Regions from separate parts of the Parapusillimonas sp. JC17 genome, predicted to be linked through region 1. Evidence: predicted binding sites of a transcription regulator. Region 1 holds the regulator's gene; the other holds the start of a gene.
What was found. Region 1 encodes FNR, which switches genes on or off when oxygen is low (the NO sensors DNR and NnrR bind a similar motif). Its sites were predicted from a motif close to TTGATNNNNATCAA; they were not measured.

Region 1 (3,404 bases):
CGGGCGACGAGGGCGGCACGACGGTGAAGGTCGATGGCGCATCGAACAGGCTGGTTCCATTCGTGGTCCGCGCTCCGGCCGGCCAGGTTTCTTCGGGCCTGCACGAAATCGAGCTCCATGCGGTGGGCCACTACGACGAAGGCGATGAAACGACGGTGGTGGAACGTTCCAGCTTCTTCGTGCCCAAATGATTGACTGACGGGGATACAAAAATGTCACAAGCAGAAGCCGACGCGGCCAGGGCGGTAGGACCCAGCAAGCCCTGGTGGCGCGAACCTTGGCCATGGATCATCATGGCAGGTCCGGCCGCCGCCATCGTGGGCTGCATCATCACCATCGTGCTGGCCGTGCAGAATTTCAGCGACCAGGCAATAGAAGACGGCGGGGTAAAGCGCGGCCTCGTCGTGACCAAGCAGGCGCCCGTCGAAGCGCCCACCGCGCCGCCAAATCCGGAACCCTGATAAGATAATAAAAAAATCAGACCGGAGACTTTTATGAGGCATGTGACGGCAATGTTGATTCTGTGGCCATCCTTCCTGCTTGCAGCAGCAACCAGCGCGACCGTTTTCGCGCTGATAGACCCGCTGGACATCACCTTTCTTGGGCATATACACGCCAGCCGTCAGCAGGTCTACGCGGGCGGCTTTTTTCTTTTCTGGCTGATGGCGGCGGTTTCCAGCGCGCTGACCCTGCATTTGGCGCCGCGCGGCCGCGTCCTGGACGAGTTTGGCGACCCCATCAATGAATGACGGTGTCGGCTCGAACCTGTCTCGGCTTGACCTAGCCGCAGTCGGTTCCGGATAGCTGCCGCAGGCCTTGCATGTCCAGGATATGGACTTCGCGCTGCTGTACCCGTATGAAGCCTTCGCGGGCAAACCGCGAAAACAGCCGGCTGACGGTTTCCAGGGTCAGCCCCAGATAGTTGCCGATTTCTTCCCGGCTCATTCGCAGAATGAATTCGGTGGACGAATACCCCAAGGCCGCCAGCCGCTGCGACAGGTTGATCAGAAAAGCCGCCAGGCGCTGTTCGGAGCGCAAGGCGCCCAAGGTCATGACGAGCTGGTGCGCCCGGTTGATTTCCTTGCTCATCAGCCTGCGGAACTGCCACTGTAAAGAGGGCACCTTCAGGGCCAATTGGTCCATTTCGTCGAGCCTGATCACGCACACTTCGCTGTCTTCGAGGGCGATTGCATGCGATACGTGGCGATCGTCCACCAGGCCATCCATGCCGATGATTTCGCCGGGCAGCAGGAAGCCGGTGATCTGCACTTGCCCGGATGCATCTTCAAGCTGGGTTTTCAGCGAGCCCGATCGTATGCCGTAGATGGCTTCCGTTTTTTCGCCGAGGTGAAAGAGCGCTTTACCCTTGGGGATGCGAATACGTTCTTTGACTAGTTCGTCGAGCTTCGAGACATCGCTTCGCGGCATTCCAACGGGCAGGCAGATTTCGTTGAGCATGCATGTGGAACAGTGCGTGGACTCTGGCGTAACGGCGATCTTTTTTTGCATACGATCGTCCTGAGGACGAATGAAAAAACCTATTGTAGGCGGAATTCAAGGGAATTTTCGTGCCTTTTGACCTGAGTCAAAAGGCACGATGGCGTATGGGTGATTAAATGACACACTGGCTGTGTGTCTTCCGCTAATTGACGTCCCAGTAAGAGGACTCCGAATAGGTGGACTTTAGCATATCGACGAAAGCCCGTACCCGCAAGGGCAGGTGGCGTCGTTCGGGCAGCATGGCGAAGATTCCATTGGCGGGCGCTGCATATTCATCCAGTACGCTGATCAGCCGGCCGGCCGCCAGGTCCTCGCGGACTTCCCACAACGAGCGCCAGGCCAGGCCGACGGCGTCGAGCGTCCATTGATGCAACACGGAACCGTCGCTGCAGGCCATATTGCCTTTGACCCGTATTGCACGCAGCTCGCCATCCTGGCGCAGCAGCCATCCGCGCGCCTGGTTCCCCTGGTTGCCGAAAGACAGGCAGTTGTGCAGCGTGAGATCGCTGGGCTGCTGCGGCTTGCCGTGTTTCGCCAGGTATTCCGGAGCGGCCACGATGACGCGTTTATTGTCGGCCAGGCGCAGGCCCACGATCTGCGAGTCGTCCAGTTCGCCGATGCGGATGGCGCAATCGTAACGTTCTTCGATCAGGTCGACCAGGCGGTCGCTCAAGTCGAGCGAGATCGTCATGTTGGGATGGTTCTTGATGAAATCAGGCAGCAGGGGAGCCACATGCCGGCGCCCGAAGCCGGCCGGGGCGGTTACCCGCAGGTGGCCGCTGGGATCAAGGCTGCCCTGGCTGACCCGTGCTTCGGTCTCGTTCAAGTCGCGCAGTATGCGCTGCGCTTCTTCGAGAAAGGCTTCGCCTTCCGAGGTCAGGGACAGGCGGCGGGTGGAGCGCAGCAGCAGCTTTATGCCCAGGCGCTCTTCAAGCGCGTTGATGCGTCGGCCGATCATGGCCGGCGCAACGCCTTCGGCGCGCGCCGCAGCCGACAGGCTACCCAGCGTGGCGACGGCCACGAAGCTTTCAAGTTGTTTGAACTTACCCATGCTGAACGGTAATGACGAAGACGGCGCAAGGTTTCGGCCGCCACCGGACTATAGTAGCAGAGGGATGCAAGGGGTCAGACCCCATGCCGGGTCTGACCCCGCCGCCGTAACTTGTCCGGGGTCAGCCCCCCATGGGTCTGACCCCAATACGGAAGCCGCACGGGGTCGGACCCCGAATGGGGTCCGACCCCTCTAACACAGACGGGGTCCGACCCCTCACGACCCCTCGAAAAGGCCGGCCAGCCCTTGAAATCAAGGCTTTTGGCCCTACATAGTCTTCATTCGAGCTCATGCTCTCCCAATAAAAGACACGACTATGCGATTCGACAAACTCACCACGAAGTTTCAGCAGGCCATTGCGGATGCGCAAAGCCTGGCTGTCAAGAACGACAATCCTTACATAGAACCGGCCCATGTGCTGTCGGCATTGCTTGCCGATGCCGACAGCGGCGCGGCCAGCCTGCTGGCGCGCGCCGGGACGGCGGTCAACCGGGTCGGCCCTGCCCTGAACAGGCATATCGAAAGCCTGCCGCAAGTGCAGGGGGCGGAAGGCAATATCCAGGTCAGCCGCGAGCTGCAGGCCGCGCTGGCGCGTACCGATAAGGAAGCCACCACGCGCGGCGATTCCTATATCGCCAGCGAATTGTTCCTGCTCGCCCTGTGCGATGACAAGGGTGAGGTCGGACGCATCCTGCGCGACGCCGGGCTGCAGCGCAAAGCGCTTGAAACCGCTATCGAGGCGGTGCGGGGCGGCGCCGCCGTATCGGACTCCGAGGGCGAGTCGAATCGCGAAGCGCTGGCGAAGTACACCACCGACCTGACCGAACGGGCCCGCCAGGGCAAGCTGGATCCG
Region 2 (3,404 bases), 1.8 Mb from region 1:
GGTGGGAAGGTTCGGCGCAGCTGTCGCTCTATGTGAACGACGCGGCCTACAACGAGCTGCCCAAGGCCTATCAGGCCGTGATCGAAATGGCTTCGCGTGCCGCCGGTGGCAAGCTGCTGGGCGATTACGACGCCAACAACCCCGCCGCCCTGCGTCGCTTGATTGCCAGCGGCGCAGTGCTCAAGGCGTTTCCCCGCGATGTGATGGACGCCTCCTTCAAGGCATCCGAAGAAGCCTACAAGGATTTCTGCGCCAAGAGCGAACACTTCAAGAAGATCCACGACCATTACATGGCGTTCCGCGACAGCGTTGTTCCCTGGTTCCGAGTGGGCGAAGGCTCTTACGACAACTACCTGGGCATCGCGCTGGCCAACCAGAAGAAATAAAGCGCCGCGCACTGCAAAAGCCGCCTACGGGCGGTTTTTGCATTTTCTGCTGGGCTTGCGCCGCGATCCGGAAGAGCGGCCCATGAAAAAAGCCTGGCATGGCATCCACTTATGTTATTATGATGGGCTTTTCCAGACTGTTGCACGGGCGAAGAACAACGCTTTGGCAAGTGGTCGGCCTGGAGAACCGTGGCTTACCGGGGACCTGAAGGGAATCCGGCAAGTCTTTTTACTTCAAATATTAGGAACCATCATGAAGACCTTTGTGGCCAAGCCGCATGAAGTCAAACGTGACTGGTACGTGATTGACGCCAAGGGCAAAGTCCTGGGTCGTGTGGCCAGCGAAGTCGCACGTCGTTTACGCGGCAAGCACAAGCCAGAATTCACGCCTCACGTTGACACCGGTGATTACATCGTCATCATCAACGCCGCCGAAATCGTTGTGACCGGTAACAAGTCGCAAGACAAAAAGTACTATCGCCACTCCACGTACCCGGGCGGTATCACCGAAACCAACTTCCAGAAAATGCAAGAGCGTTTTCCTGGTCGCGCCATCCAGAAAGCCGTCAAGGGCATGCTGCCGAAAGGCCCGCTGGGTTACGCCATGGCCAAGAAGCTCAAGGTTTATGCCGGCGCAGAGCATCCTCATGCTGCTCAGCAGCCCAAACCGCTGGATTTCTAAGGATAGGTCATGATCGGTAATTGGAACTATGGAACAGGCCGTCGCAAAACGTCGGTGGCCCGCGTGTTCTTGAAGAAAGGCTCGGGCAAGATCGTCGTCAACGGCAAGCCCGTCGACGAATACTTCGCTCGCGAAACCGGCCGCATGGTCGTACGCCAGCCTTTGGAACTGACCAACCACCTTGAATCGTTCGATTTCCACATCAACGTTCACGGCGGTGGTGAAAGCGGCCAGGCCGGCGCAGTCCGCCACGGCATCACCCGTGCGCTCATCGACTACGACGAGTCCCTGAAGACCGCCCTGAAGCAAGCCGGCTTCGTCACTCGCGATGCCCGCGAAGTCGAACGCAAGAAAGTCGGTTTCCACAAGGCGCGTCGTCGCAAGCAGTTCAGCAAGCGCTAATTGCGTGCTCGCACGCATGCCTGGCCAGACGGCCAGGCAGCAAAAGCCCCGGCCTTGTGCCGGGGTTTTTTTTGGGCGTTTCTGGGGTCAGACCCCATACGGGGTCTGACCCCTGGATGATGGCGAAACGTTGATCTGCTTTAAGGACCTGTTCCCGTAGCGTCCGTATAGTGGCCTCTTGTTTCGAGAGGTACTTGTCCATGTCAGCTTTTCCCGCAGTTAATTCCCTTCGGCCCCCCGAGCTGCTATGCCCCGCAGGAAGCCTGCCGGCGCTCAAGGCGGCTATCGACCACGGGGCGGACTGCGTATACCTGGGGTTTCGCGATGCGACGAACGCGCGCAATTTTGCAGGCCTGAATTTCGATGAGGCGGCGATCAATGACGGCATCCGGTACGCCCACGACCGGGGGCGCAAAGTTCTGCTCGCCCTGAACACCTACCCGCAGGCGGATGGCTGTGAGGCCTGGCGCGAGGCCGTCGACAAGGCTGCGGGATCCGGCATAGACGCCATCTTGCTGGCGGATCTGGGCTTGATGCAGTATGCCTCGAACCGCTATCCCGAACTGGCGCTGCACCTGTCGGTCCAGGGGTCGGCGACCAACTACGAAGCCATCAATTTCTATCAGAAGCACTTCGGCGTTCGCCGTGCCGTACTGCCGCGTGTGCTGTCGCTGGCGCAGGTGGAGCGCGTCACGGAGAATACGTCGCTCGAGATCGAAGTGTTCGGTTTCGGAAGCCTCTGCGTCATGGTGGAGGGCCGCTGCGCGCTGTCTTCGTACGCGACGGGCGAATCTCCCAACACGCACGGCGTTTGCTCCCCCGCAAAGTCGGTGCGCTGGCAGCAGACGGAGCAGGGCCTGGAGTCTCGCTTGAACGGCGTACTGATAGATCGCTACGCCGACGGCGAGAACGCTGGCTATCCCACCTTATGCAAGGGCCGCTTCGACGTGGCCGAGGAAAACTATTACGCGCTGGAGGAACCGACCAGTCTCAATACGCTCGAGATCCTGCCGCAACTGATGCAGATGGGAATCAGTGCGGTGAAGATTGAAGGGCGGCAGCGCAGCCCCGCCTACGTGGCCCAGGTCACCAAGGTATGGCGGCAGGCCATCGACCATTGCGCTGCCAGCCTGCAGCGCTATTCGGTCAGGCCTGCGTGGATGAACGAACTGAACAAGGTGGCCGAGGGACAACAGCACACTTTGGGCGCCTATCATCGCCCATGGAAATGAACCGCAACACTGAGGAGCCGCTGTCTTGAAACTTGCCCTGGGTCCGGTCCAGTACTACTGGCCACGCATCGCCATGATGCAATTCTACGAAGCCGTGACGGAAGCGCCGGTCGATATCGTTTATCTCGGCGAAACCGTATGTTCGCGCCGTCATGAACTCCGCCTGCCGGACTGGCTCGAACTTGCGGCCATGCTGGAGGCCGCCGGAAAGGAAGTCGTCCTGTCCACTCAGGTCCTGCTGGAGTCCGGCAGCGATCTGTCCACGCTGCGCAAGATCGCGGCGAATGATCGCTACCTGGTCGAGGCCAACGACATGGGTGCCGTGCATTGCCTGGAGGGCAGGCCTTTTGTCGCGGGCCCCTTCCTCAATCTCTACAGCGCCCCCGCCTTGGCGCTGCTCGCGAACCAAGGCGCGCGCCGCTGGGTGATGCCGCTGGAAATGGGGCGCGACAAGCTGGGATTCATGCAGGCGCAACGGCCCGCGGGCATGCAGACGGAAGTGTTCGCGTATGGCCGCATGCCGCTTGCCTTCTCGGCGCGCTGCTTTACCGCGCGCAACCGGAACCTGCCCAAGGATAATTGCCAGTACGTCTGCATGGATCATCCGGACGGCTTGCTGCTGAATACGCGGGAGGGACAGCCCTTTCTGACATTGAACGGCATACAGACGCAGTCGGCCCTGGTCTATAACCTGGCAAGAGA

Region 2: the regulator FNR is predicted to act here: its motif matches at 1,601-1,614, upstream of ubiU (ubiquinone anaerobic biosynthesis protein UbiU).

What each region holds. Positions count from the first base shown of each region.
Region 1 is NZ_CP197474.1:2,594,145-2,597,548, reverse strand. Features, by position in the region: gene ccoG (cytochrome c oxidase accessory protein CcoG) at 1-191, shown strand, start outside; gene ACSBPU_RS12415 (FixH family protein) at 213-461, shown strand; gene ACSBPU_RS12410 (hypothetical protein) at 495-749, shown strand; gene fnr (fumarate/nitrate reduction transcriptional regulator Fnr) at 781-1,509, opposite strand; gene ACSBPU_RS12400 (LysR family transcriptional regulator) at 1,643-2,551, opposite strand; gene clpB (ATP-dependent chaperone ClpB) at 2,868-3,404, shown strand, end outside.
Region 2 is NZ_CP197474.1:830,001-833,404, forward strand. Features, by position in the region: gene ACSBPU_RS03960 (TRAP transporter substrate-binding protein DctP) at 1-386, shown strand, start outside; gene rplM (50S ribosomal protein L13) at 640-1,068, shown strand; gene rpsI (30S ribosomal protein S9) at 1,078-1,470, shown strand; gene ubiU (ubiquinone anaerobic biosynthesis protein UbiU) at 1,671-2,702, shown strand; gene ubiV (ubiquinone anaerobic biosynthesis protein UbiV) at 2,728-3,404, shown strand, end outside.